One region of the Mesorhizobium sp. LMG17149 genome, then DNA from elsewhere that is predicted to be linked to it. Evidence: riboswitches for the same ligand, from Rfam matches in the RefSeq annotation. Region 1 holds a riboswitch; each other region holds the start of a gene.
The links. A riboswitch is a leader RNA that binds a small molecule or an ion and turns the genes downstream of it on or off. The one in region 1 is predicted to bind cobalamin.

Region 1 (9,542 bases):
GCGTGACGCAACTTCGCGAAGACGCCGTGATCGGCCTTGTCTTTACAACGCTGTTCGCTGGCGGGCTGCTGATTGCGTCGATCAGTCCGACCTCCGTAAACATCCAGTCCATCGTACTCGGCAACATCCTCGCAATCTCCGACGAGGATGTAACCCAGGTCATCCTCATCGCAGCGGTTTCGCTGGCTGTATTGGGGCTTCGATGGAAGGATATGATGCTGGTGTTCTTCGATGAGAACCATGCGCGCGGCGTCGGCCTGAATCCGTGGCGGCTGCGGGTCCTGTTCTTCGTGCTGCTCAGCGCCTGCATCGTCGCCGCGCTCCAGACCGTCGGCGCGATCCTCGTGATCGCGATGGTGGTAACGCCTGGCGCCACCGCCTACCTGCTTACCGATCGGTTCGGCGTCATGATCCTGCTCGCGATGGCGATCGGCGCGGCGACGAGCGCGGTCGGCGCCTATCTCAGCTTCTTTCTCGATGGCGCGACTGGCGGACTGATCGTGGTGCTGCAGACCGTGGTCTTTCTGACTGCCTTCGTCTTCGCACCCAAACATGGCCGTCTCGCCGCGCGCCGGGCGGCACGTGCCGCATCCCAGGTCGCGTCATGATGACAATCTGGTCCTGGATCGCCGAACCGCTCAGCCACGAATTCATGCGTCGCGGTCTCGCCGTCGCCATTCTGGTCGGCGCCATCTGCGCGGTGTTGTCCTGCTATCTCGTCCTGAAGGGCTGGTCGCTCATGGGCGACGCCGTTTCGCATGCCGTGCTTCCGGGTATTGTGCTCGCCTATATCGCCGGGATCCCGCTTGCCTTCGGCGCATTCGTGGCAGGGCTTGGCTGCGCGCTGGCGACGGGCTACCTCAAGCAGCACAGCCGGATCAAGGAGGACGCAGTCATGGGCATCGTCTTCTCAGGCATGTTCGCGTTTGGCCTGGTTCTGTTCGTCAAGGTCGAGACCGACCAGCATCTCAATCATATCCTGTTCGGCAACATGCTCGGCGTCCAGTGGCGCGACGTGATCGAGGCGGCGGTCATCGTCGTGCCGGCGATCCTCATCGTTCTGGCAAAACGCAAGGATCTGCTGCTTTATTGTTTCGATCCGGCCCATGCCCGCGCGATCGGCCTACCCGTCAACCTGCTGCATTTCGGGCTGTTGACGCTGCTCGCGTTGACCATCGTGGCTTCGCTGAAGGCTGTCGGGATCATCCTTGTCATCGCCATGCTGATCGCGCCGGGAGCGATCGGCTTTCTTTTGACGAAGAGCTTTGAGCGCATGCTCGCCATTGCTGCCGCGGCCGCCATCGGGTCGAGCGTCGTGGGAACGATCCTCAGCTATCACATCGACGCAGCCACGGGTCCGACCATCGTCGTGGTTCAGGCCGGCGTTTTTTTGCTTGCCCTGTTCCAGTCGAAGCGCCCAAAGCAACAGGTGCAACTGGGCATTTCGGGAGAGTAATCGCGACCCTGACCGAGGCCACGCTTAAAGCCGGTTGCGGATGAGCATGGTGACGACGAAGAACGCGCCGACCGAGCTGGTGATGATGCCGATCGGCAGTTCCTGCGGCGGCAGCAGCGTTCGGGCCAGAAGGTCGCTGGCCAGCAACAGCACCGCGCCGAACACGGCGCAGCTGGCAACCAGGCGCAGGTGCAAGGGGCCCGCCAGCGGCCGCGACAGATGCGGGATCATCAGCCCGACGAAGCCGATGACGCCGGCGACCGAGACCAGGATCGCCGTCGAGAAGGCGGCGACGAGAAAGGTCATCCTTCGCATCCACGCCACCGGCACGCCCAGGCTTTCGGCGGCGTTTTCGCCGGCCAGGAAAGCATCGAGCCGGCGGTGGTTCCACAGCGCGTAAGCCAGGATAGTGCCCGCACCCAAGGCGCCGAGCCAGATATTGTCCCAGCGCGCCAGGCCGAGCCCACCCATGGTCCAGAACAGCACGGAGTGCGCGGCGCGCTGGTCGCCGGCAAAGACAAGATAATTGGTCAAGGCGGTGAACATGAAGGACACGGCAAGGCCGGCAAGGATCAGCCGCTCCGGGCCTTGCCCCCTCACCCGCGCAACCAGCAGCAGGACGACACCGGCAGCCAATATGCCGCCGGTGAAGGCCGCGACCGGCAATGTCCAGATGCCGAAACTGTCTCCGAAGACGGTGATGACGGAAACCGCACCCGCGGCGGCGCCCGACGACAGGCCGAACAGGAACGGGTCGGCAAGGTCGTTGCGGGTCACCGTCTGCAGCAGCGCACCGACGACGCCGAGACCGGCCCCGACGCAGATGGCCAGGACCGTGCGCGGCAGCCGCAGGTCGACGACGATCTTGCCGACCGGCCCGGACACGTCGTGCCCACTGAAGCCGATTGCGCGGCCAAGTGCTGCAACAACGTCGGTCAGCGGGATCAGCGTCGAGCCATAGGCGATCGACAGCAATGCGAGAGCAGCGATCGCCGCCGCTCCCACCAGCATGGCCAGTGCGAATGCCGGATGGCGCAAACCTGGAAATGCGTCGTGTCTGTCAGGACGCGTGCGACGCACTTCCAGGATCTTTTGCTCATGCATGTCGTTGCCCCAAAACCGCTGCGCACTTTTGGGCGACAGGCATCAAAACGCTTCCGGATGCATGGCCTTGGCGATTTTGTCGATCGCTTCGATATTGGCGGGTCCGGGTGTCAGTTCGGCATAGCGCAGGGCGACGAAGCGCTCGTTCTTGACCGCGTCCGTCTCTTTCATGGCCGGATGGACCTTCAGGAAATCGAGCAGCTTCTTGTAGCCGCCGCCATCCTGGTAATCGAGCAGGATGAGGAATTGCGGATTGCGCGACGCCACCGTTTCCCAGTCCATGTTGCCCCAGCTGGTGTCCATGTCGGCCATGATGTTGTCGCCGCCGGCGGCTGATATCATGGCGCTGGGGATGGCGAACTTGCCTGCGGTGAACGGTTTGTCCTCGCCGGAATCATAGAGAAACACTCGCGTTGCCTTGCCGTTGCCGACCTTGGCGGTGATGTCGGCGAGCCGCGTCTTCCAGCCGGCAACAAGCTTCTCCGCCTCGGCCTCCTTGCCGAAGATCTTGCCCAGCTTTTCGACGTCGCCATAGAGCAGGTCCATCGAGGCGGCTGGACGGCTCTTGTCGAGATGGACGCAGCTTTCCGTCAGCACCAGCGTCTTGATGCCGTGCGGGGCAAGCGTATCGGGTGTCACCTCGCCGCCCGGCTTCATGCCGTAATACCAGCCGGCGAAGAAGAAATCCGGCTCGACCGCGACGAGGTTTTCGAGCGTCGGATATTTCGGCGCCAGTTCCGGGATCGAACCCTGCTCGGCCTTGAATTCGGGACCCACCTTGTACCATCCGGTGATGCCGGTCAGGCCGACGATCGACGGCTGCAGTTTCAGCGCGAAAGCCATCTCGGCCATGTTGAGATCCTGGATGACGGCGCGCTTCGGCGGTGCATCGAAGGTCAGCGGCTTGCCGCAGCTGTCGACCGTGACCGGGAAGGCCAGGGCTGTCGAGGCCAGCAGCGAGAGGACAAGCGAAAGGGCCAGGCGTTTCACGGGTTTGCTCCTTGTGGATGGGATTGGGTCGACTACGAAATGGCTTCAATCACGTCGGCGGCGCGGCACGGTTCGGCACATCGAACACCGTCAGTTCGCGGTCTTCGGTCGGATGGCGCAGACGCAGCACATCGATGCCGAAAATCTCGCGGATCAGCTTTTGGGTCAGCGCTTCGCGCGGTGCGGCGAGCGCTTGCAGACGGGCATGGTTCATCACCGCCACCCTGGTGGCGAACGGTGCCACCAGCGCCAGATCGTGCAGCACCGCGATCACCGTCATCTCGAAGCCTGCCACGAGGTCGAGCAGTTCGCCGCGGGCACGCGGGTCGAGATGGTTGGTCGGCTCGTCGAGGAACAGGATTTTTGGCTGCTGGGCGATGGCGCGCGCAAGTTGGGCGCGCTGGCGCTCGCCGCCCGACAGCGAGCCGATGGTGCGGCCAAATAGCGGCAGCAGGCCGGTCCGGCGCAGTGCATCGACGACGATCTCGCGCTCCTCGCTCCTACGCCGCAGCCCGGCGTGCGGAACCCGGCCAAGCTCGACATAGTCGATCACCGCCAGCCGCGGATCGGGCTGGTCGGTCTGGCCGACCACGGCAATGTGCAGCGCCCGTTCGGCGGCTGAAATCCTGTCCAGGCGGCGCCCGCCGAGCTTCACCTCGCCGGAGCTCGGACGCAGCATGCCCGACAGCATGCGCAGCAGCGTCGTCTTGCCGGCGCCGTTGGGACCGATGATGGCAAGGCGATCGCCGGCGGCCACCGAGAAGCTGACCGCCTGAACCAGATCCCGCCCATTCGCCGTGACGCAGAGGTCACGGGCTTCGAGAAGCGCTACGGTCATCGGCTGCTGCCCGCCGGCTTGCCGGGACGGCAAAGCGTATATACGACGATGCGATGGATGGAGCCGTCCAACTTTCCGTCACTTTCCAAAACTGGCGACGGAAGGAAGCTGGCGAACCGGCCGACAAGACCGGGATTCGCGTTTCCTCCCGGCACACCCCGTCCGGTCAACTCAGTGATGGCAGGTCTCCTGGCTCACGGGTCGTTGCGCCATCCAGCCTTCCCAGCCTTGCCGGCCAGTGGCATTCACGGATTTTGCTCGCCGCTTACAGTTGCGGGGGCAGCCACGGTCTCGACCTGAGCAGGCCTCACCGTGTTCCCTTTTCACCCCTCGCCTTTCGACTCGGGGACCATCACCGCTTCAGCGTAGATTTGCGCCGATCGCTTCGCAATGGATTTCTCGGACGGAGTGGTGGGCCAGCTAAGGGAAACAGGCATCGCATGCTCTCTTTATGTAATAATATAACATACCTAAGAGATGACGCCGGTCGCTGTCAAGCGAAAGCTCATGGGGCGGTTGGCCGGATGGCGACCGGCATCGGCGCAGATTGCACGGGATGCGCAATTTCGATCAAACTGGCCGCGCCAGGAAACGGCAGGATGATCTGGCCAATGCGAGGAGAAAATGGACCCGACCGAGAAAGCGCTGTGGTTCGTCGAAAGCCATCTGCCGGAGGCGATCTCGCTTGATGATGTCGCGCAAAGCAGCGGCGTGTCGCGTTTTCATGTGACGCGCGCCTTCGGCGCCGCCACCGGCCGGTCGGTGATGGGCTACATGCGCTCACGCCGGCTGACCGAGGCGGCGCGCAAGCTGGCGGGCGGGGCGCCCGACATCCTCGCCGTCGCGCTCGACGCCGGCTACAACTCGCATGAGGCGTTCACCCGTGCCTTCCGCGATCAGTTCGGCACCACGCCGGAACTGGTGCGCGCGCAGGGCACACTCGACAAGCTCGACCTCGTGGAGCCGATCCTGATGGACCAGTCCCTCCTCACCAATCTCGAACCGCCGCGTTTCGAGACCAGCCGGCCGTTCCTGATCGCCGGCCTCGGCGAACGCTACAGCTGCGAAACCAGCGCCGCCATCCCGATGCAGTGGCAGCGCTTCGGCCCCTATATCGGCAACATTCCGGGCGAGACCGGCGACGTCGCCTATGGCGTCTGCGTCAACGGCGACGATGCCGGCAATTTCGACTACATCGCCGGCGTCGAAGTGTCTGACTTCTCCGACCTGCCCAGGGACTTCTACCGGGTGCGGGTGCCGGCGCAGAAATATGCGGTCTTTGCCCACCGCGAACACATCTCGACCATCCGCCGGACGGTCAACACGATCTGGAACAAATGGCTGCCGGCCTCCGGGCATGAGATCGCGGACGCGCCGGAATTCGAACGCTACGGCCCCGAATTCGACCCGCGCAGCGGCAAGGGCGGGCTGGAGATCTGGATACCGGTGAAGGCGTAGTCGGTCAGGCCATCGGCAACGCCGGCCAGCGATCGGCGATCCGGCCGCCGGAAAACACCGCGATCGACCCGAACTGCTGCAGCACGGCTTCGCTCTGCGTCGGCCTTAGAAACGCGTAGTCGCCGGGCTTTGCGGTCGCGTCGGCGGGCAAGCCCATGAATTGCTGGTTGGAGGACAGGCCGAGCAGCCCGTTCGCCTTCATGCCTTCTGGGAAGACCGGCTCGGCCATCCACTTGCCGCCATAGAGGTAGCAACCCTTGCGCGGGAACCGGCCGAGCGCCTGCAGCAGGCGAGTGACGGCCGGCGGGCCGGGCAGCATCGGCTCGACCATTTTCAGGATCGGCGTGGCGATGAAGGCCGCCGGCTGGAAGCCGTCGAGGCCTGGCGTATCGAAGTCGCTGGGCAGCACAAAGGCCGAGCCCATCGAGACCTCATTGGCCGCGCCGCCATGATGAAGCAGCGCGGTCTTGCTGCCGCCGATGTTCAGGATGCGGCGCTGGTCGGCGCCGAGACAGGCGACGAACGCCGAGGCCTGCGCCGACGCCTTGGCCAATGCCTTTGCCGGTCCGCCGAAAAGACCGGGAATGAGCGGCGCATGCGCCTCGTAGGCCATGACGCCTTCGCAATGCAGCCGGGCCGGCAACGCGCTCAACGCCTTCGACAAGGCCTCAGGACTGGCGAACCCGCCGCGATGCAGCCCGACATCGATCTCGAAAGCGATGCGCAGGCCGATGCCGAGTTCGTCTGCCAGCGCGCCATATTCCGCCTGTCTCTCCTCGCTGTCGACCAGCCAGCAGACGTGCGACCAGTCGGTATCGGCTTTCACCAGCGCCGCCCTTGCCGCGCCGATCGGCATCGGCTTGCCGTAGAGCAGATCGGCATCCGGGAACGCCTTCAGCACCGCCTCGCTGATCGGCGGGTGGAAGGTCATGAAGCGCTCACTGCCAAGCGCCTTGCCGATATACGCAAGCAGCGGCAGGCAGGCGAGCGATTTGTCGACCAGCCGCACCGCCAGCCCGGGATAGAGTCTGCCCTTCACCAGGGCAATATTGCCGTCCAGCCGGTCGCGATCGAGCAGCAGGCAGGGTTGGAAGATGCCGGCTTCCTTCAGCGCATCCGAGAGGGTGGAAAAATAGGTGCTCATCATTCGATGCCGAACAAGCCGGCCATGTAGGGGGAGACGAAGCGGTTTTGCGGATCGATGTCGCGGCGCACCGCCATGGCATCGTCCCAGCGCGGGTAGAGCTTTTTCAGATCCGCCGCTTTCAGGCTGTGCATCTTGCCCCAATGCGGCCTGCCGCCATATCTGCGGAAGATCGGCTCTGCCGCCCGCATGAACGGCAGAGGATCGTTCGCTGCATCATGGTGGATGGCGATGGAGCAGGTCAGCCTGTTGTAGAATGGCGAAAGCCAGAACTGGTCCGGCGCGACCGAGCGCACCTCCATCGGGAAATAGACCTCGGGAAAACGCTTCTCGGTCAGCTCGATGATCTCGGCCAGCGCCTTCGGCCCTTCCTCGAACGGCAAATGATATTCCATCTCGTTGAACTTGGTCTGCCGGTCGCTGGCATAGACGTTGAGCCAGTCCTGCACGTAGTCCTCGGCGGGAAATCTGGCGGCCGCCGAACGGATCAGGCGGCCACGCAGCGATGGCAGCCAGGCAAGTGCGGTGCGCAGCCTGCGCAGTGTCCTCAAACCCGACTCGTCCTCTTCCGGCGGCCGTGCGGTGGGTGCGGCGGCGCTGAAATCGCTGGCGATGAACTGCGCATAGCCGGAAAACGGAATGTAGTAGAATTCGGCCGAGCGATGCGCGGCCATCATCGCCTCGAAATCGCGCAGCATCTCAGTGATCGGCAGCACATATTTGCGGCGGCGCAACCGGTAGGTCGCGATGTTGTTCAGCGTCACTTCGGTGAGCACGCCGAAGGCGCCGAGCGCGACACCGATGGCATGGATCATGTCCTGATCCCCTGCCCGCTTGAAGTCGCGGACCTTGCCAAGCCCGTCGACGATCTGCACCGTCTCCAGCTGCGTGTGATAGGCGCCGAGCGTCGGTCCCGAGCCATGCGTGGCGGTACCCAGCGCGCCGCCGATCGCCTGGCGGTCGATGTCGCCCATGTTGGGCAGGCCCTGGCCAATGCCTTGCAGGATGCGCATCAGCGGGCCGAGCCGGGTCCCTGCCCGCACCCGCGCCCGATGTGTTTCGGCGTCGTGCGAGACCAGCCCTTCCAGCCTCTCCAGGGACAGGATCGTGCCTTGCGATTTCACCAGCGGCGTGAAGGAATGACCGGCACCGGCGACGCGCACCGGGCCAGGCGCGGTCCGGACGAGATCACCGAGTTCACCGGCATCGCCGGGGCTGGCGATCAGCTTGGGCTCGGCGCTTACAAAGCCCGACCAGTTGCTCCAAATGTTAGACATGCCACCTCCCCGCTCAGGCAACCGCACGACGGTGACGCGACACAAGGACGAAGAGACCGAGCAGCGCCACGCTGGCGACCGCGCTGGCGGCGGCGAATTCCGGAACTGGCCGGAAATCCTTGCCATCGATGAGCAGCGACGCCGCGATCGGCCCGATCGCCAGGCCGAACAGCTGGGCTGCCGGCACCAGCAGCACGGCGGTGCGCGTCTCGTCGGCGGTGATCGCCAGACGGATCTGGTAGGGCACGATGAACAGCAGGATAAAGCCCATGGCCAGGGCAGCGACCCAGAACGTCGTCAGGCCGGGGCTACTGGCAAGAACCAGGGAACTGACAAGCGCCACGACACCGATGACGGCGATGGTAGGGCGATAATCGATGCGCGCCTCGAACGCGGTCGCCGTCATCGCCCCCAGGACCTGCACCGCGAGGCTGGCCGAGACGATCAGGCCGACGGTGCGGCCATCGATGCCGTATTGCGCGCCTAGCGGCTCCAGGAAAGCCCAGACCGCGCCGAAGAACATGAAGTAGCAGAAGACCGACAACAGCGCGGTCATCGAGGGAACCGTCAGCACATTGGCCAAATTCTCTTCCTTGGGCAGGTCGGCATAGTCACCGGGTACGGTGAAAGCGACCGCCAGCGACACGACGCAGACGACGGCAAGAACGATGAAGCCGCCCGCCGACCCAGCGGCCGGGATGACATAGAGCGCCAGCAACAGGGCGAGCGCGCATTGCGCCAGCGTCTGCATGGTGACGAAATAGCCGCCGATGCGCTCGGCGCGCCGCGAGCGGGCGATCAGTTCGGTGGCGATGGCGACCAGACCGCCCTCGGCGAGCCCGGCCAGGGCGCGGGCCGCAATCAGCGTGCTAGCGCTCGCGGCATAGGCCGTCCACACATTGGCCAGCGCCAGCAGCAGCAGAAGGACGGCACTTTTCCAGCGCATGTGGTGCGCCGAAAGCAGCATCGCCACGACAGCCGAACCGATCGCAATAGCGATCATCTCGGCTGTGGCGACCAGCGCCAGTTCGTCGCCGCTGACATGGCCTTCAGTGTAGAGAGCTCCGAGCAGCACCGGCTGCAGGCCGAGGATGAGCAGGCCGACCGAACCGATCCACAAGGCCGAGGCGAGCTGCCAGCCGGTCGGATTGCCGACCAGCCAGTCGCCACTGCCTGCGTGGCCGGTATCTGTCGAAGCCAAAGGCGCCTCCCAACGTCCTTGCCGTGCGGCAAAAAAGCTGACAACCTGTCAGTATTTCAGAAACTGATACTTGA
Region 2 (9,542 bases), on a different contig from region 1:
GTCCGGCATTGTCCTGTCGCAGCACCGTCACCGGCAAGTTCATCGCATCGATCACCGCAACCGTATCGTCGGTCGAACCGTCATCGACCACGACGACGGCCTCCGCCCTTGCCGTCTGGGCCAGGACGGAGTTCAGGGCCGCGCCGATGGTGGCGGCCGCGTTGAAAGCCGGAATGACGACGCCGTAGGCTGCCATCAAAGGAACCGCCACTGCGCGAGATCCTTGAAGTCGAAGATTCCCTCCACTCGGCGCAAGTTGGGGTCGGCCTTACGACGCTTCATCGACTTGTGAATGGCGCGCATGAACTCGCGAAAGGGCACATCGGCTTCCTTGGTCATGTTGCCGGGATGACGTCTGTAGTAGAGAGCCACCGTATCGGGCATAACGTATTTTGTCTGGCTCTCAAAGATACGCAAAAGATAGTCGGTGTCCTCGGCCTGTTTGAAATCCTCGTCGAAACCTCCGGTGCGCTCGATGAGGTTTCGCGCAAAGATCCCGGCGGACAGGTGGATCCCTCGCACGGTGATGGAGTGGCTGTCGGCGGCCGGCTCCAGCGTCTCGCCATCTATCTTGTCGACCAGCGTCATGCGCGAATAGGTCAGGTCCAGGCCAGGATCTTCTCCGAAGCAGGCGAGATCCGCCTTGAAGCGCCCCGTCGGGGAGATGTCGTCCGAATCGAGAAACGACACCAGGCCGGTCTGCGGCAGCAACTGCTTCAGCCCGGCATTGCGCGCCTTTGTGACGCCGCCATTGCTCTGCTGGAAAAGACGAATGCACGGGGCCTCGTCGATCAACGACCGTACGACGGCTGCCGAACCATCGGTCGACCCATCGTCGATGACGATGATGTCGAGATCGATGTCTTCGCGCTGCCTGAGCAGCGAGCGCAGCGCGAGGCCAACGAATTGTTCGCGATTGTAGACCGGCATGATGACGCTCAGCTTCATGGGCGTCTCCGGCAGCATTCCGGGCTTGGCTGATCCGACTTGATTGTGTCGAGCATCATAGCATCCGCCAATCGGTGGGACTCTTCAATTCGAAGATTCCTTGGACCTCTCGCCGTGCCGGATCGGCCTTGCGCCGCCGCATCGACTTGTGGATTGCACGCAAGTGGTTGCGGACCCTGCCGCTATGTTCCTTGGTGACATTTCCGGCATGGCGTCGGTAGTAGATCGCGACGGCGTCCAACAATTCGTAGTTCGGTCCCGCCTCGAAAACGCGCAGCAGATAGTCGGTATCCTCAGCCTGCTCGAAATCCTCATCGAACTCGCCCGTCCGGTCGACAAGCCCTCTGCTGAACACGGCGGCGCTCAGCGAAATTCCCCGAAGCGTCATCGTGCGGCTGGCGACTGCCGGTTTCAGCCGCTCATCGTCAATCCGATCAACCAGCGTCATCAGCGAGTAGGTTAGCTCGAGCCCGGGGTCTGCTCTGAAGCGCGCGAGGTCCTTCTTGAACCGTCCGGCCAGCGAGATGTCGTCAGAATCCAGAAACGAAACGAACTCCGCATCCGGCGGCAGTTGCCGCAGCCCGGCGTTGCGCGCCCTGGCTACGCCCATGTTGGATTGCTGGAACAGTCGGATGCAGGCGTTTTCGCGCATCATCGAGCGCACGGCCTCAGCAGAGCCGTCGGTCGAGCCGTCGTCGATGACGATGATGTCGAGATCGGCGGCGTCCCGCTGCCGCACCAGCGAGCGCAATGCCGAAACGACATAGCGCTCACGGTTGTAGACGGGCATTATCACGCTCAGTTTCACGAAGCGCCCCGCGTGAGAAAGTCCGCAATCGTACCGGCTATCTCCTGTGGCTGCGTCCCCAGCGACAGACGATAGCACGGCAGCAGGCGGGTCAGATCGCTGAAGAAGCGAAAGCCGCTCTCCCGCTCGCCCGGCATCTGCGCTATGCCCGACGGCGCCAAGGCAATCATGGCATCCCTGCGCGACACCGGCACGATCGAACTTGCCTCGCCTCCGCCGATATGTGGCACCAGCAGCGCGATGATGTCCAGAGTTTCGGGCACCGGCCGAGGCGCGATGTCATCAATGTGAAAAGCATGCTTGCCTTGCCAGTTGAGCGGACCATGCGCTTTCAGCCGATGCTTCAGCCCAAGCCGAACGAACCCCTGGGGATCCTGCTTGAGTGTTGAAAACAGTGGGCGGGCAGTCACGCCGTTGGAGAGGTCGACCAGCACATAGTCGTCGCCGACGCTGTCCAGTCCGTTGAGGAGGCCGGCGGCGACGGTTCCGGATTTCCCGGCCCCGCCCGCGCCGGCCAGCAGCACGCCCCTGCCCTTAGTCCCGAGCGTCCCCGCATGGGCCAGCCGCATGCCGCGTGCCGCATATTCCCAATGCAGGAAAGCCCGCAGCGGCGCTCCCGGCTCCCACGGTGGAAAGGCATCGGCCGAAGCCATCAATTGCACGCCAACGCGACGTTGCGGATCATAGAACTGCCAGAAATCCAGGTCGTGAAAATGGTTGCCGCGCAATCCGGCCTCCGCCAGCCGGGTGGCGAAGCCATGCTGCGTGAAGGGCCCCTGGCCCCAACTGACCGGTGCCGCGATGTCGTCTATGCCGGGATGTGCGACGAAGACGCGGCAGATGTCGGCAGGCGTTCGGTTGCCCGGAGCACTGACAAAGCCATGAGCGACGGCATCCGCCAACGCGCCGGGGCTGACATGCGCGGTCAGATCCAGATGCGGCAAGCTCGCCTTGCGGGTCAGTGGATAATGCTCGGCGCTGCTCTCTGCTTGCGCCAGGACATGACGTGCGTAGTCAACCAAGTTTTCGAGAGTGACGTTCGGCATGGGCCTGCCTGTTCCGGAGCTGTCCGGCAACGAGAACCTGATGGGCGCTTCAGTTGGCCTGCTTCACCGCGGGCCAGCCGAGGGGCTCCTCGACCTCGTGGATGGGGTCGACGACAATGAGATCGGCGAGATCGTCATGGATGTCGACCTTGAGGGGCTCTCTGGCAGCGGCGAGCTGAGCCAGCAATTCGCTTGGAGCCTGTCTTGCCACGCCATCGGTTACGGCCGCCAGCAAACCGAATTCGAGCAATTGTGAAACAAAGCCGTCAATCGCGGCGGCATCGAGGGCGCCAATTCCGGTCGCGGCGCCGACCAGTTCGGAGGCAGGCACGCCGGACGACAGTGCATCCCAAAGTCTGCTGCCTGAATCAGAGAAGCCGAAATATTTGCCCGTGGTCAGGTCAAGAACGACGGCTTCGCCGTCGAAGGATTCAAAGACGATATCCTTGCTGGCAATGGCATATATGCCGGATTGTCGCATGTTTGCTCCCCCGCCGAGCAGGCCGCGGAGATGATCTTCGGGCCTTACGGTCAACCCCACCGTTGCAGGCGTCTAACCATTTGCAGGGTTTTTGGCAAGATGGCGCAGGCTCCGGGGGAGCGCAGCCGGTCACGCTTCGATTTCAAGCGCCGAAAGCGGCTTCGAGCAACAGGCGAGGATAAAGCCGTCCTCGATTTCGTGATCGAGGATGCCGCCATTGTGACTCATCTCGACATCGCCCGCGACCTTCCTCACCTTGCAGGTGCCGCACAGGCCGAACTCGCAGGCGGCGGGAATCCGCACCCCAGAGGCGCGTGCCGTCTGCAGCACGGTCTGGCCGGCGACGCATTCGGCATCGACATCGGAAAGCGAAAACCGGATAGGTGTCACGGCCTCGACGGCAGCAGCAGCGCCGTCCTCCGCCAGCGGCGAGAACGGCGCCGGGATTTCCTCCACGGCAGGCGCAGCAAAGCTTTCCTGATGGTATTTCGCCATGTCGAAGCCGGCGGCGTCCAGCATGCCGCGCACGGCGCGCATGAAGGGATCGGGGCCGCAGCAGAAAATCTCGCGCTCGCGGAAATCGGGCGCCAGCAATGGCAGCCGGATCGCGTCGATGCGGCCCATATGGCCGAACCAGCCCTCGCGGCTCGACCGCTCCTCGATCATGAAGCCGAGCGACAGGCCGGGCATGCGGCTGCCGAGCAGCTCGAGTTCCTTGCGGAAAATGATCTCTTCCGGGCGGCGCGCACAGTTGACGAAGCCGACATCTGTCCATGGCGCACAGTCGTTCAACCAGCGCAGCATCGACATCATCGGCGTCACGCCGGAGCCCGCCGAAATGAACAGATATTTGGCCGCCGGGTGGCTATGCAGCGAAAAATCACCGGTCGGCCCATAGGCCTTGACGTGCGAGCCCGGCGTCAGATGGTCGAACATCCAGCGCGTGCCGGTGCTGCCCGCCTGCGCCTTGACCGTCACCGCGATCGAGAATGGCCGCGACGGCGAGGACGACAGCGTGTAGGTGCGCATCAGCGGCCCGTCCAATGTCGGCAGTTCCAGCGTCACGAACTGGCCCGGCTTGTAGCGGAACCAGGTCTGGTTGTCGGAGCGGAAGGTGAAGGTCTTCACGTCCGGCGCTTCGTCGCTGACGCCGATCACTTCCAGCACCTGCAGCCGGTCGTTCCAGGGCGTCATCTGGTCGAGATGGCGATAGAGGCCAAGGTCCGTCATCGCATTCATCCTCTTGTCCCCTGAGCTAGGCGACGCTGCGCAGGGCCGGCCGGCCGCCTTCGGCAAGGCGCGGCCCGATGAACGACGCGTACCACTCGACGAACTGGATCACGCCGCCCTCATGCAGCTCCGAATAGGGGCCTGGTTCGTAGGCCGGCGACAGGATGCCGAAGGCGTTTTCCTCGACGATGCGGCGGTCCTGGTCGTTGGTCTCGGTCCAGACATGGGTGAGCTCAGCGAGGTCGTAGTCGACGCCTTCGACCGCATCCTTGTGGACGAGCCATTTCGTCGTCACCGCGGTTTCCGTGGCACTGATCGGCAGCACGCGGAAGGTGACGGCGTGGTCGCCGAGGATATGGTTCCAGGTGGTCGGATAGTGGTAGAGCAGCAAGGAGCCGATGCGGTCGGTTGAAACGCTGTCGGACAGGTTCTTCTGGACCGCCCGTTTTCCCGTCATGGTGTAGCTGACGGCATCGCGCAGCAGCGGCGCGCGGGTGGCGCGGTACTGCCCTGCCGGATCGATGCGGAATTTGCTCGGCAAGCCTGATGCCTCGCATCTGGCCCAGTGCGCGACCATTTCAGGGTCGCTGTCGGCGCCTTGGACGCCGGTCACGGTCGGAGCCTCGGGGAAGGTCTTGCACAGTTCGGGGTGATTGGCGACGCAGTGGTAGCACTCGCGGTTGTTTTCCCAGACCAGCTTCCAGTTGCCCTTCTCGATGATCGTGCTCTCAAAGGCGATCTTTGCCTCACGCAAACGGTGCGGCAAAAGATAAGGTTCGATCATCGCCCGCATCGGCGCGAAATCCGCCGGCTCCCTGGCCAGGCAGATGAAGATGTAGCCGCCGACGCTCTCGCAGGCGACCGGCTTCAGGCCGAAATCACTCTTGTCGAAACCGTCGGCCATCTGGCGGGCAAACAGCAGGCGGCCGTCCAGCTCATAGGTCCACTGATGATAGGGGCAGACGAGCTTTGCCGCCGTACCCTTTTCCGCGTTGCACACGCGGCTGCCGCGATGGCGGCAGGAATTGTGGAAGGCGTTGATCTTGCCTTGCTGGTCGCGGACAAGGACGACCGGATAGTCGCCGATCTGCACGGTGATGTAGCTGCCCGGCTTCGGCAGTTCGCAATCATGGCCGATGAACAGCCAGTCGCGATACCAGATCAGCTCCATGTCGAGCTTGAAGTAGTCTGGATCGGTGTAGAAGGGCTGCTCCAGCGAAAAGCCTTGCCGGCGCCCCTTCAGGAGCCTCAGCATGTCGTTGCGGGTATCCATGTCCTGTCCTCAGTTTCTAAGGACTGAACTGGTGGTGATGGAGGAAGGATTGAAACGCAGGCCGGCTAGGTGCCGGACAGCGCTATCCACCTCTTGACCGCCCACCGCGATCAGTCGAGTCTAAAAATCTCGGGCTGGTTTCCGGGCTCTGGAGTTGTCCTTGCGGACCATCGCGACACCTTCCCAGGCAGTTGCCCAGTGGTCTCCCGTTGCGACTTGAACTCCACCACCGTTGCGGGGGCAGCGCCGGATTCTGACCGGCTTCCCAATTCTCCGCCTCGTCGTCACGAAGCGGCACCTGAGATGGGTATGATCTAACCACGATCGCTGGCGCGCCGTCGGCATGAAAACGACATCGTATCCATGCGGCGCGACACGGCATGCGAAACGTCACCGCAGATCGTCGCGGGCCGAAATCCCGCCTCCCGGGCGGCCATTTGCCGGCTGCGATCTTCCCGAATCCGACCCTTGGCGGGGGTCAAAAAAGGTTAACGGTTTCGAAAAGTGACTATTAGCTTGACCTAAAATCGAACCGAACGGTTCGTTTCTGTTGACGGTGCGTGCAGGACGGTGTGAACGCCGGGCCTTTGAAACAGTCAGTGATCCATCGGCTGGTTAAACTTAACATGCTGATATAAAGAAGAAAAATGTATCTCTAGATTCCCCTGGCACAATTTCAAGGTGTGGATTCATGGTCCACACGGAACAACTTCGTGATTGGAAAAGGCGGGGTTGCCCTCCCACATCGGGGCTGTCCGAACGACGCGATTTCATTTCCAAGACACGCCGCTAGACGGACGGAAAAAGACGATACTGGAGTACAAAAATGAAAAAGATCATTCTCACTGCCGCAGCCCTTCTGGCGATTTCCGGCAGCGCCTTCGCTGGTAGCGACCACTACGGTTCGAACGCCGCGGCAGCCACTGCTGTCGACAGCTCGTACACCGCTTCGACCAAGAAGTCGGAACCGGCTGCTCAGGCGCCTGCCCAGGGTGCTGACCACAACCTCTTCGGCAACAACTAACAGCCGATTCCCAGTCGACGGCGGGCTCGCCCGCTGCCCTGGCGAAATTCAGACATTCAGGAGTATTTAAGATGAACAAGATCCTCATTGCTGCCGCCGCCGTTCTGGCCATCACCGGCAGCGCTTTCGCGGGCAGCGACAACTACGGTTCGAACGGCGCCAACCAGCCTGCCGCCGCTGTGGACCAGTCGTACACGGCTTCCACCAAGACCTCGGAACCGGCTGCCGAGACACCCGCTCAGGGCAGCGACCGTAACCTCTTCGGTCGCTAAAACCAATTTCGCAAGCGACGGCAGCTGTGTCTGCCGTCTGGCGAAATCCAGAATTCAGGAGACTAAAATGAACAAGATCCTTATTGCTGCCGCCGCCGTTCTGGCCATCACCGGCAGTGCCTTCGCCGGCAGCGACAACTTTGGCTCCAACGGCGCCAATCAGCCTGCGGTTACCTCGGTTGACAGCGCGCATACGAGCTCGGTCCGCAACAGCGGTGGCCTCGTCGAGAAGCTGCTCAATTCGTCGGGCGACGTAGAGAAGTCCGCCCCTCAGGGCAGCGACCGGAATCTCTTTGGCCGTTAACAGCCGAAGCTGATCTTCAACAAAAGAGTGGCGGGCCTGGCCCGCCGCTCTTTTTGCGTCCAAGACGCGGTCCTGCGTCAGGCCGCCTTCGCTTCAGCCTCATGAAGGGCAAACGACCGCCCATCGGTGTCGAAGATATGCAGGTCCTCGCCATTGGCGCTCAGCCGCAATGTCGAACCGCGCTTGACCTCGACATTGCCGGGCAGCTTGGTCACCAGCGGCAGGTCGGCGCGACCGATGTCGACATAGACCAGCTGCACCTCGCCGAGCTGCTCGACATAGTCGACCGTCCCCTCGAACAGATAGTCCGCGCCGCTGGCGATGATCAGGTCCTCCGGCCGCACGCCAAAACTCACCGCAGCGCCCTTTGCCGAAGCCGGCGTCGCGATCGGCACGGTTGCCTTGCGTCCGCCGACATGGCTGACGACGGTCGGATTGCCTGATTTGTCGATGGTTGCGGGCAGGATATTCATGGCCGGCGAGCCGATGAATTGCGCAACGAACAGATTGCCGGGCTTCTTGTAGAGGTCCATCGGCGTGCCGACCTGCTCGATATGGCCGTCCTTGAGCACCACGATGCGGTCGGCGAGCGTCATCGCCTCGACCTGGTCGTGGGTGACGTAGATCATCGTCGTGTTGGGCATCGATTCCTTGAGCTTGGCGATTTCGATGCGGGTGGCGACTCGCAGCGCCGCATCAAGGTTCGAAAGCGGCTCGTCGAACAGGAACACCTTCGGATTGCGCACGATGGCCCGGCCGATGGCGACGCGCTGGCGCTGGCCGCCCGACATCGCCTTGGGCAGGCGGTCGAGATATTTGGTCAGCTGCAGGATCTCGGCGGCCTGACGCACGCGGCGGTCGATCTCGGCCTTGTTCTCTTTGCCGATCTTCATCGAGAACGCCATGTTGTCGTAGACGGTCATGTGCGGGTAGAGCGCGTAGGACTGGAACACCATGGCGATGCCCCGTTTCGACGGCGGCACGTCGTTCACCACTTCGCCGGCTATTCTGAGCTCGCCGGAGGTGATTTCCTCGAGCCCGGCGATCGATCTCAGCAATGTCGACTTGCCGCAGCCCGACGGGCCGACGAAGACGATGAACTCGCCCGACTTAATATCGAGGTCGATGCCGTGGAGAATGTTCAGATTGCCGTAGGACTTCTTCACTTGTCTTAGCGTGACATCGGCCATTTGGTTTCCTCCAGTGATTGGAATTCAGTCGAGACGCCCGAACCAGGCGCCGTAGCCGCCAAGCTCGATGGAACCGCTGTTCGCCTGCCCCGAAAATCCGTGCCCGGGCAGAGGTTGCAGCGATCGGCCGCCAAGGTCAACCTTGGCCGGCCCGGCTCCCAGATTGAAGACGCAGACGATCTGCTCGTTGCCTGCGCGGCGCGTGAAGGCGACGGTGTCGCCCTCACTTTCGATGAAGGTGATGTCGCCCTTGGCGAGCGCCGGATGGGCACGCCGGAAGGTGAGAAAGCGCCGGTAGTGCTCGATCAGCGAAGCCTCGTCGCCCTGCTGGACATTGACCGCTTGCGCCAGATGCTTGGCCGGCACCGGCAGCCAGGGCTTTGCCTGGGAGAAGCCGCCATTCTTGGCGCTGCCATCCCACACCATTGGCGTGCGGCAGCCGTCGCGGCCCTTGAATTCCGGCCAGAAGCGGATGCCATAGGGATCCTGCAGATCCTCGAACCGCAGCTCTGCCTCACCGAGCCCAAGCTCCTCGCCCTGGTAGATGCAGACCGAACCGCGCAACGACATCAGCAGCGCCGAGATGACCTTGAGGTAGGCGGTCGGGTCGGCCTCATTGGCGGCCCAGCGCGAGGCCGGGCGCATCACGTCGTGGTTGGAGAAGGCCCAGCACGACCAGCCGTCGCTGGCGACTTTGCCGAAGGATTCCAGCACCGAGCGGACCTTGCCCGCGCTGATCTTTTCCGGCGCCAGGAAATCGAAGGAGTAGCACATGTGCACGCGCTTGCCGCCTGCGGTGTAGGCGGCAACCACTTCAAGCCCGCGCTGCGAATCGCCGACCTCGCCGACCGCTGCGGTTGCCGGATACTCATCGAGCAGGGCACGGAACCGTTCGAGGAAGCCGAGGTTCTCGGGCCGGCTCTTGTCGTAGAGATGGTCCTGGTAGTTGTAGGGGTTGACCGCCGG
Region 3 (9,542 bases), on a different contig from region 1:
CTTCTCCTCGCTGACCGAGGTCGACGAGGCGATCCGTATGGAGATCGTCGACAGTCTGCCCAATGCGCAGATCGCGCAGGCGGTACAGGAGCTCGATTCCGACGACGCCGTCTACATTCTCGAAGACCTCGAGAAGGAGGATCAGGACGAGATCCTGTCGCAGCTGCCGTTCACCGAGCGGATCAGACTGCGCCGCTCGCTCGACTATCCCGAAGAGACGGCCGGCCGCCGCATGCAGACCGAGTTCGTCGCGGTGCCGCCGTTCTGGACGATCGGCCAGACCATCGACTACATGCGCGACGACCAGAATCTGCCCGAGCGCTTCAGCCAGATCTTCGTCATCGATCCGAGCTTCAAGCTGCTCGGCGCCATCGACCTCGACCAGATCCTGCGCACCAAACGTTCGGTCAAGGTCGAGGAAGTGATGCACGAGACGCGGCACGCCATTCCGGCCACCATGGACCAGGAAGAGGCTGCACGGGAATTCGAGCAGTACGATCTTTTGTCGGCCGCAGTCGTCGACGAGAACGAACGGCTGGTTGGCGTTCTGACCATCGACGATGTTGTCGACGTCATACAGCAGGAGGCCGAAGAAGACTTGATGCGCATGGGCGGCGTCGGCGACGAGGAGCTTTCCGACAGCATCTTTTCGACCTCGCGCTCACGCGTTCCGTGGTTGCTGATCAACCTTCTGACCGCGTTCCTGGCGGCGTCGGTGATCAGTCTGTTCGACCGCACGATCGAACATATCGTCGCACTGGCGGTGCTGATGCCGATCGTCGCCGGCATGGGCGGCAATGCCGGCTCGCAAACCATGACCGTCACCGTGCGGGCGTTGGCGACCAGGGATCTCGACATCTACAATGCCGGCCGCATCATTCGCCGCGAGATGGGTGTCGGCTTCATCAACGGCATCGTCTTCGCCATCCTGATCGGCATCGTTGCGGCAGCCTGGTTCCGTGACCCCAATCTGGGCGGCATCATCGCGGCGGCGATGATCATCAACATGTTCGTGGCCGCCCTGGCCGGCATCCTGATCCCGCTGCTGCTCGATCGTTTCAAGGTCGATCCGGCGGTCGCTTCGGCAGTTTTTGTCACCACGGTTACCGACGTCGTCGGCTTCTTTGCATTTCTCGGCATAGCTACGTGGTGGTTCGGTGTGCCCTGAAGGCACGCCTTTTGGCTTAATTGACTTTTACGTAAATGCCATGCGAGGCTTGCGCGGGGCGCCATGTCGATTCCGGCATGGCATGGGTTTTGGTTCGGGACATAAGGGCGACGCCGGCATGGCGATCGCCCCTTGGTTTCGGCGTGCGGGAGTGGCAATGCGAGAATATTATTCGATCACCGAGTTGACCCGCGAGTTCGACGTGTCGACGCGGACGCTGCGCTTTTACGAGGACGAAGGGCTGGTGCAGCCGGTGCGGCGTGGCCGCACGCGGCTGTTTCGCCCCTCCGACCGGCACCTCATCCGTCAGATCATGCGCGGCAAGAGGCTTGGCTTCTCGATCAACGAAATCCGCGAGATCATCCAGATGTACAAGGAGCCGCCCGGCGAAGTCGGCCAGCTCAACCTGATGATCAAGCGCATCGAGGAAAAGCGCGAGGATCTCCGGCAGAAGCGCCGCGATCTCGAGGAGACGCTGGCTGAACTCGACCAGGCCGAGGAATCTTGTGTGGAGCGGCTGGTTGAGCTTGGCGTGAATACCTGAGCGGACTGGATTCTGTCGCGCGTTAGCGTTCGGAATTAGCGGAGACGTCTATTCCTTCGTCATCCTAGGGCGGAGCAAGGAGCGTAGCGACGCGGCGCAGACCCTAGGATCCATGCCATGACTGCAATGCACCGCGACGGCGCAGAACTTTGCTCCGCTGCACTCCTCGACCGAGGTCACGGCATGGATCCTAGGGTCTCCGCGACGGAGCTGCGCTCCTGCTTCGCCCTAGGATGACGAAGTTCGCAAGACTTAGGCTAATCGCCGAAGTGTGCACCTGTCAAACCTCTCCGCGATGGAAACCAGGGGCGCCAGCTCAGATCCAGCGGCGCACGCGTTTGGCGTAGTCGCGGTACTTCTTGCCGAATTTTGCCGCCAGCACCTTTTCCTCGCCTTCGATCGCCATTTTCTGCGTGGCATAGGCGGCGATGAATGCGAGCGGCAGGAACCACACGATGCCCGAGACAAAGGCGACCCCGATCAACAGCAGGGTGTTGGCCAGATACATCGGATTGCGGGTGATGCCGAAGGGACCCGTGGTGACCAGGTGATCGGGCACAGCGTTCGGGTTCAGCGTGGTCTTGGCGCGGACCATGGTGCGGATCGCGGTGACCCAGAGCGCGGCGACGGCAAACAGCGCCACCCAGCCGGTGGCGAAAAGAATATCGCCCAGGAGGTCACCGATCCAGGGCAGGGGATAGAGCAGGCCCAGCGCGATGCTGATGGCGATGGCGGCGGTGTAGATCAGCGGCGGCCACGGTATGAGCCCCGGCTTAGGCTGGTTCTCGGTCATTTGACCTCTTCCTCCATCAACTTGCTGTCGGTCTTGGCGGTACACATGCCGGCGAGATCGGACAGATGCGTCTTCCATTCCGCAGTCTGATCGTTGTTGTAGAGCCGATCAAGCGTTGCCTCGCCCTCGAGCGTATCGAGCATGCAGACACAGTAGCTCGTACAGAACTCGGTGTCGCGCGACTGCTCGCAGGACAGCTGGCAGGTTTTGAGGAAATTCACCTGCGGGGTTTCGACCTGTGCCGGCATGATCTGCGAGAACAGCCACATGCAGCCGATCAGCAATGGCTGGTGGATCAGGTAGAACGCCAGGCTGTGCCGGCCGATAAAGACCAGCGGGTTGGCCCAGCGACCGGGCGCCAATTCGGCAAGCCGGGCAAGTACGCCTGAACCGGCGGCGAGTTTCGTCATCGCGATGCCCGCAAGCACGGCGCCGAACCATGGAAACAACGGAACGTAGTCGTTGGAGCGTGGATTGTTCGCCGACAGGCCGACCCACCACAGCCATGGGTGATCGAACGCCTCGAGGCGCAGATAGACAGGCGCCGCGATGACGAGCGCGGCGACGACAAGCGTCAGCAGTGCCGGCAGCCGCAGAAAGGCGAGGCCGAGCAGGCTGGCCAGCGCGATCTCGTGCAAGATGCCGAAGAAGATGAATCCATCCGGCGTGGCGATACGGGTGACGACCGATATCGCGATCGCGGCTCCCGCGACCATGGCGAACCGCTTCCAGAAGCCGTTCCAGCGGATTTGTCGGCCATGGGCGAGGTACAGACTGACGCCGACCAGGAACAGGAAAGTCGAAGCGATGCAACGCGCGTAGATCTTCCACCAGCCGAAGGCGGTCAGGCCGGGATCGGTGTAGCCGAAGAACTCCAGATCCCAGGTGAAATGGTAGCTCGCCATGGCGATCAGCGCGATGCCGCGCACGATGTCGATGGCGACGATGCGCTTTGGTCGATCCGGAACGGGTGCGGTCGGCGTTTGGATGCTCATGGTCTCGCATTCTGATTCAGCCCCGCTGGAGGACTATCACGGTTGCCCCGGACAAAAGAAGACCGGCAACTCTGCCGACAACCCGGATCAGCCGCGGCATTGGGCCAGTGCAGGGAAGCCTTTGGCCGGCTTCGCTTTTGCCGGATGCGCGTCGGTTTCCTCTTATTGGCGCTGGGATCGCCACGTCAGATTTGACCCGGTGAATCTGCTTCGGGGAAAGCAATGTCCACCCATGTGCGCCATCCGATCTGGCTGCCGGCTCTCAAGGCCGCGGACGCGCGCACCTTCGCGTCGCTCTATGCGGTCGAATCCTTCGCCCGTGCCACGGTGTCGAGCGTCATCCCGATCCAGGCCTACGAGATCCTGCACAACGAGCAGATCGTGTCGATGCTCTACACAGTCGTGGCGATGCTCGGCCTGTCGGTGACATTGTTCATGCCGATGCTGATCCGCCGTTTTGCCCGGCGCTGGGTCTACACATCAGGCGCCTGCCTGCTGGCCGTCGGCTCGCTGTTCTTCGTCACCGACACGCTTGCCGGGCAACTGGCCGGCATGCTGTGCCGGGTGATGGGCGCCAGCGCGCTGTCGATCACGCTCAATCTCTACATCATGGACCACATCCGCAAGACCGACTTCATGCAGGCCGAATCGCTGCGCATGGCGTGGTCGATGCTGGCCTGGACCGGTGGGCCGACGCTCGGCATCTTCCTCTACACGCGCTTCGGCATCTATGCCGCGCATGGTGCGGTCGCGGTGTTCGCGTTTGCCCTGCTGGCGCTGTTCTGGACCTACCGCCTCGGCGACAACCAGTCTATCCGTCCGGGCAAGACGCGCCCCGTCAATCCGCTCGCCAATATCGGCCGCTTCGTGGCGCAGCCCAGGCTCAGGCTGGCTTGGCTGATCGCCTTCGGCCGCTCCTGCTTCTGGACGACGTTCTTCGTCTATGGGCCGTTGTTCATGGTCATCACAGGTGAGGGCAAGCTGGCCGGCGGCCTGCTGGTTTCGGCCGGCAACGCGCTGTTGTTCATGGCGATTTTCTGGGGCAAGGCAGGAAAGCGCTTTGGTGGCCGCGGGACCATGACATTCGCCTATTTCGCCATGTCGGCCGCGCTTTTGGCGGCGGGCTTCGTCGGCGAAACCGTGCCGCTGCTTACCGGCGCCTTCCTGCTCTGCGGTGCCTTCTTCACCATTGCGCTCGACGCCCTCGGCTCGACCGCCTTCATGCGCTCGGTGCGCTCCTATGAAAGATCTCAGATGGCAGCGGTCTACCGCACCTATCTCGACTTTTCCGAGTTGACGCCGCCGCTGGTCTATTCGGTGGCGCTGGCCTTCTTCGGCCTGGGCTCGGTGTTCGTCACGCTCGGTCTGCTGGCGGCGGTCTGCGGCTTTGTGACGTGGCGCTATCTGCCGAAATCACTTTGACCTTCATGGCGCATTCGCAATGGTCACCGGCGGAATTTGGTTTGCCGGAAGCGAGGATTCTGCCTATAGTCACCGCTGTCGCCGGTTCCATTTTGGAGCCAAGAGGGAATGCGGTGAGGGCGAATTTCGCCCAATGCCGTGGCTGCCCCCGCAACTGTGTGCGGTAGTCCTCTCCATAAACCACTGAGGATTTTTTCTTCGGGAAGGTGGGGAAGGACGCTGATCCGTGAGCCAGGAGACCTGCCGGCGACAGGAAACTGACTTCGATGCCCTCGGGTGGAGGGCGAAAGGACAAGACATGACTACCGCTTCCGTCTCCCTCGGCACCTCCGTCTCCTCGCAGTCGCGCTTCATGCAGCTCGCTCTTGCCGCGCTGCTCGGCGTTTTCGTGATGGGCTTTGTCGGCTTCTCGCATATCGATGCGGTCCACAATGCGGCTCACGACTATCGCCATTCGATGGCGTTTCCCTGCCACTGACGAGGGGCTGACATCATGAACCTGTTTCGCAACGTCGTGTTCATCGCGGCGATCGCAGGGCTCGTGGCCGGCGTCGTCCTCGCCTGCCTGCAAGCCTATGCCACCGTGCCGCTGATCCTGAAGGCGGAAGTCTACGAACAGGCGGGCGGCGGGCATCACCATGACCATGCCGCTCCGGCCGCAACGGATAGCAATGCCATGAGCACAACTGCACCGGCGGGAGATGCCATGAGCTCTGCTGCCCCGGCGGCGGAAGCCGCTCCGGCAGACGAAGGCTGGGCGCCGGCAGATGGTTTCGAGCGTTTCGCCTTCAGCGTGCTTGCCAACATTGTCACCGGCATCGGCTTCGCCTTGATCCTGGTCGCGGTCTCCGAATTCGCCGGCGGCATCGGTGGCTGGCGCCAGGGCGTGTTCTGGGGCCTGGCCGGCTTCGCCGTGTTCACGCTGGCGCCTGGCCTCGGCCTGCCGCCGGAACTGCCGGCCATGCCGGCCGCCGATCTCACCCAGCGCCAGATCTGGTGGTGGGCGACGGTGGCGGCGACCGCCGCCGGTCTCGGCCTGATCGCGTTCCGCAAGTCGCTGCCGCTGGCGATCCTTGCCGTCCTGCTGATCGTCGCGCCGCATGTTGTCGGTGCGCCGCAGCCCGGCAGTTACGAGACGGCGATTCCGGAAGGGCTGCATCACCAGTTCGTGGTGGCGGTGACCGTGACCAATCTGGTGTTCTGGCTGGTGCTCGGCGCCGTCGTCGGTGTGGTGCGTGGCCGCTTCACCGGCACCGCGACCAGCCTGCGCGACAGCTTTGCCTGATCGCAAGACACTGACCTTCCTCATCGGCGGTGCGCGCTCCGGCAAGAGCGCGCACGCCGAAATTTTGGCGACCGCCTTGCCGCCGCCCTGGACCTATATCGCCACGGCGCAAGCCTATGATGACGAGATGCATGAACGCATCGCGTTGCACCGATCGCGGCGCGGCGAAGGCTGGACGACCATCGACGCACCGCTCGATCTCTCCGGTACGCTTGCCGCCTTGCCGGAGGATCGGCCGGTGCTTGTCGACTGCCTGACGCTGTGGCTGACCAACCACATGCTGGCTGAACACGATTTCGAGCTGGAATGCCGGCGATTGGCGGAGGTGCTGTCGCGGCCGCGCGGGCCCTGGTTCGTGGTGTCCAATGAAGTCGGCCAAGGTATCGTGCCGGACAATGCACTGGCGCGCCGGTTTCGTGATGCCGCCGGCCGGCTCAACCAGCAGGTCGCCGCCGTCGCCGACATGGTGCTGCTGATGGTGGCAGGGCTGCCGCTCAAGGTGAAATGACATGACCGACATCGACAATAGGGACGAAGAACGCCACCGCGCCAAGATGGCCAAGCGCAAGGCTGTGCAGGATGCCGAGGTGGCGAGCAAGACGGTCGAGAAGGGCTTGCTCATCGTCAACACCGGACCGGGCAAGGGAAAGACCACCGCCGCCTTTGGCCTGGCGCTGCGCATGCTCGGCTACGGCAAGCGCGTCGGGGTCGTCCAGTTCATCAAGGGCAAGTGGCACACCGGCGAGAAGGACGCCTTCGCCGCCTTCGGCGACCGCGTTGTCTGGCACGCGATGGGCGAGGGGTTCACCTGGGAAACGCAGGACCTGAAGCGCGACATCGCCGCCGCCGAAGCCGCGTGGGCCAAGGTGCTTGAGCTGATGGCCGATCCGTCGATCAGCCTGCTGGTGCTCGACGAACTGAACATTGCGCTGCGCTACGACTATCTCGACCTCGACAAAGTGGTTGCGGCGTTGAAGGCGCGGCGTGAGGGCCTGCATGTCGTGGTCACCGGCCGCAACGCCAAGCCGGCGCTGATCGAGGCGGCCGACCTCGTCACCGAAATGGGCGTGACCAAGCACCATTTTTCCGCAGGCGTGAAAGCGCAGCAGGGGATCGAGTTCTGAGCGTTTCTTACCCTCCCCACAAGGGGGAGGGTGAAGTAGATCACGCCACGATGACAACGACCGAAACCAACCCGAACAGCGCGATCAGCAGATAGTCGGCGATGCGATAGAGTTTCAGCGCTCGCCTTATGTCGACGCTGTCGGCCTCGCGCCGCCCACCTTCGCCCATGAAGACGTCGTCCACGAGCACGCCGCCGTAGCTGCGCGGCCCGGCGAGCGCCAGGCCGAGCGCACCGGCCATCGCCGCTTCCGGCCAGCCGGCATTGGGTGAGCGGTGTTTTTTCGCGTCGCGCCACACCGCATGCCAGGCATTTTTCGCATCAGCGCCTTTGACGAAGAACGCCGCCAGCACGATCAGCAGCGCCGTCAGCCGCGACGCCGGCAGATTGATCCAGTCGTCGAAGCGCGCCGCCGCCCAGCCGAAGGCCTCGTGGCGCGGGGTGCGGTGGCCGATCATCGAATCGGCGGTGTTGGCGGCCTTGTAGGCGGCGCCGCCGGCCAGGCCGCCGACGCCGGTCCAGAAGGCGGGGGCGACGATGCCGTCGGAGAAATTCTCAGCCAGGCTCTCGATCGCGGCGCGGCAGACGCCGGCCCTGTCGAGCGTTTCAGGGTCGCGGCCGACGATTCGCGAAACGGCAAGGCGGGCCAGAGCGAGGCCACCGGTGTCGAGCGCGTCCGCCACAGCCTCGACATGCTCATAGAGGCTCTTCTGCGACAGAAGCGACGTTGCCAGAAGGGCCGTGATGACGAGGCCCATGGGAACGAACCAGAACAGGATCTGCACGCCCAGGCCAATTATCGCCGGCACCAGCACGATGACCAGCAGCGCCTGGACACCACGCTTGCGACGCAGCGCGTCGGGATCAGTGGCGCGGTTGAGCCTGCGGTCGAGAAAGGATATCAGCCTGCCGAACCACGTCACCGGATGGCCGATGGCGCGAAACAGCCAATCGGGGTAACCGAGGGCGAATTCGACGGCCAATGACAGGAAAGCGATCAGGACTGACATGAAGCTTCTTAATGGGGCGGTTGTGGACCATGGTGGAAGTCTTGGCCGCGCGAGGGCGCTTTTCCCCAACGCCCTGCTGCCATTCGTCGACCTCTCGACCGGTATCAATCCGCACTCCTACCCGCTTTTCGACCTGCCCGCCACCTCGCTGTCGCGGTTGCCGGAAGCCGCGCGCACGCGTGAGCTGACAGAGATCGCTGCCAGTGCCTATGGGGCGCCGTCGCCAGCCAACATCGTGGCGGCACCGGGCACGCAGATCCTGTTGCCGCGCGTCGCCTCGCTGATTACCCCCGGAAGGGCGCTGGTGCTGGGTCCGACCTACGCCGAACATGCCCGCGCAGCAGTGATCGCCGGGCACGCGGTGACCGAGGTCGGCGATTTCGCTGACCTGGCGGACGCCGACCTTGCCATCATGGTCAATCCGAACAATCCGGATGGACGTGTCATCGAGCGCGACCGGTTGCTGGCTCTGGCTGCCGGATTACGCGCTAAGGGCGGGCTGCTGGTTGTCGACGAGGCGTTCATGGATGTTGGGCCGCGCGAGCATAGCCTCTGCGGCGATGTCGGCCAGGGCGGCGTCGTCGTGCTGCGCTCGTTCGGCAAGTTCTTTGGTCTAGCCGGCCTGCGGCTCGGTTTTGCACTTTCCGATCCTGTGACGGTCGAACGGCTGGAAACACAATTCGGGCCATGGGCCGTCGCCGGCCCGGCGCTGGAATACGGCATTCGCGCGCTTGCCGATATCGGCTGGCAGGACGCGATGCGGACGGCGCTGGCTGATGAATCGGCGCGGCTCGATGCGCTGTTCGGCCGCTTCGGTATTCCCGTTATGGGTGGCACCACGCTGTTCCGTTTTCTTCGCCTGCCGCATGCTGCCGATTTGTTTGCCGCGCTCGGCGGGCGCGGCATTCTGCTTCGCCATTTTGCCGATCGGCCTGACGTTCTGCGCGCCGGCCTGCCGGGGAGTGAGGAGGAATGGCAGCGGCTCGAGACCGTTCTTGCCGAATGGGCGTTGCGGCGCGAGCATCAATCGAAGGGTTCGAAACAATGATCCATGTCTGCTCGCTGGCAAAGATCGAGGAAACGGTGGCCAGGAGCGGCGCCGACCGCATGCTGTCGCTGCTTGCCGCCGGAACGGCGGTGGTCCGGCCGGCCTCGATATCGAAAGAAAATCATCTGCATCTGGTCATGCATGACATCGCGGC

Region 2: another riboswitch for cobalamin. It lies ahead of NP945_RS13630 (aromatic ring-hydroxylating dioxygenase subunit alpha); the one in region 1 lies ahead of NP945_RS03440 (ABC transporter ATP-binding protein).
Region 3: another riboswitch for cobalamin. It lies ahead of NP945_RS23585 (CbtB domain-containing protein); the one in region 1 lies ahead of NP945_RS03440 (ABC transporter ATP-binding protein).

Annotation. Positions count from the first base shown of each region.
Region 1 covers NZ_JANIFL010000002.1:37,018-46,559, forward strand. The annotation lists gene NP945_RS03420 (metal ABC transporter permease) at 1-608, shown strand, start outside; gene NP945_RS03425 (metal ABC transporter permease) at 608-1,456, shown strand; gene NP945_RS03430 (iron ABC transporter permease) at 1,481-2,467, opposite strand; gene NP945_RS03435 (ABC transporter substrate-binding protein) at 2,603-3,550, opposite strand; gene NP945_RS03440 (ABC transporter ATP-binding protein) at 3,600-4,388, opposite strand; cobalamin riboswitch at 4,550-4,757, opposite strand; gene NP945_RS03445 (AraC family transcriptional regulator) at 5,013-5,846, shown strand; gene NP945_RS03450 (DSD1 family PLP-dependent enzyme) at 5,851-6,990, opposite strand; gene NP945_RS03455 (D-arabinono-1,4-lactone oxidase) at 6,990-8,267, opposite strand; gene NP945_RS03460 (MFS transporter) at 8,281-9,468, opposite strand.
Region 2 covers NZ_JANIFL010000005.1:303,206-312,747, forward strand. The annotation lists gene NP945_RS13600 (glycosyltransferase family A protein) at 1-196, opposite strand, end outside; gene NP945_RS13605 (glycosyltransferase) at 196-948, opposite strand; gene NP945_RS13610 (glycosyltransferase family A protein) at 1,004-1,756, opposite strand; gene NP945_RS13615 (serine kinase) at 1,753-2,802, opposite strand; gene NP945_RS13620 (PqqD family protein) at 2,852-3,283, opposite strand; gene NP945_RS13625 (hybrid-cluster NAD(P)-dependent oxidoreductase) at 3,413-4,513, opposite strand; gene NP945_RS13630 (aromatic ring-hydroxylating dioxygenase subunit alpha) at 4,539-5,786, opposite strand; cobalamin riboswitch at 5,901-6,103, opposite strand; gene NP945_RS13635 (DUF680 domain-containing protein) at 6,613-6,810, shown strand; gene NP945_RS13640 (DUF680 domain-containing protein) at 6,882-7,082, shown strand; gene NP945_RS13645 (DUF680 domain-containing protein) at 7,150-7,386, shown strand; gene NP945_RS13650 (ABC transporter ATP-binding protein) at 7,464-8,576, opposite strand; gene NP945_RS13655 (alpha-glucosidase family protein) at 8,601-9,542, opposite strand, start outside.
Region 3 covers NZ_JANIFL010000010.1:214,014-223,555, reverse strand. The annotation lists gene mgtE (magnesium transporter) at 1-1,168, shown strand, start outside; gene NP945_RS23605 (MerR family DNA-binding transcriptional regulator) at 1,326-1,712, shown strand; gene NP945_RS23600 (isoprenylcysteine carboxylmethyltransferase family protein) at 2,029-2,505, opposite strand; gene NP945_RS23595 (heparan-alpha-glucosaminide N-acetyltransferase) at 2,502-3,500, opposite strand; gene NP945_RS23590 (MFS transporter) at 3,723-4,922, shown strand; cobalamin riboswitch at 4,988-5,185, shown strand; gene NP945_RS23585 (CbtB domain-containing protein) at 5,221-5,400, shown strand; gene NP945_RS23580 (CbtA family protein) at 5,416-6,207, shown strand; gene cobU (bifunctional adenosylcobinamide kinase/adenosylcobinamide-phosphate guanylyltransferase) at 6,200-6,715, shown strand; gene cobO (cob(I)yrinic acid a,c-diamide adenosyltransferase) at 6,717-7,331, shown strand; gene cbiB (adenosylcobinamide-phosphate synthase CbiB) at 7,372-8,340, opposite strand; gene cobD (threonine-phosphate decarboxylase CobD) at 8,339-9,388, shown strand; gene NP945_RS23555 (tyrosine phosphatase family protein) at 9,385-9,542, shown strand, end outside.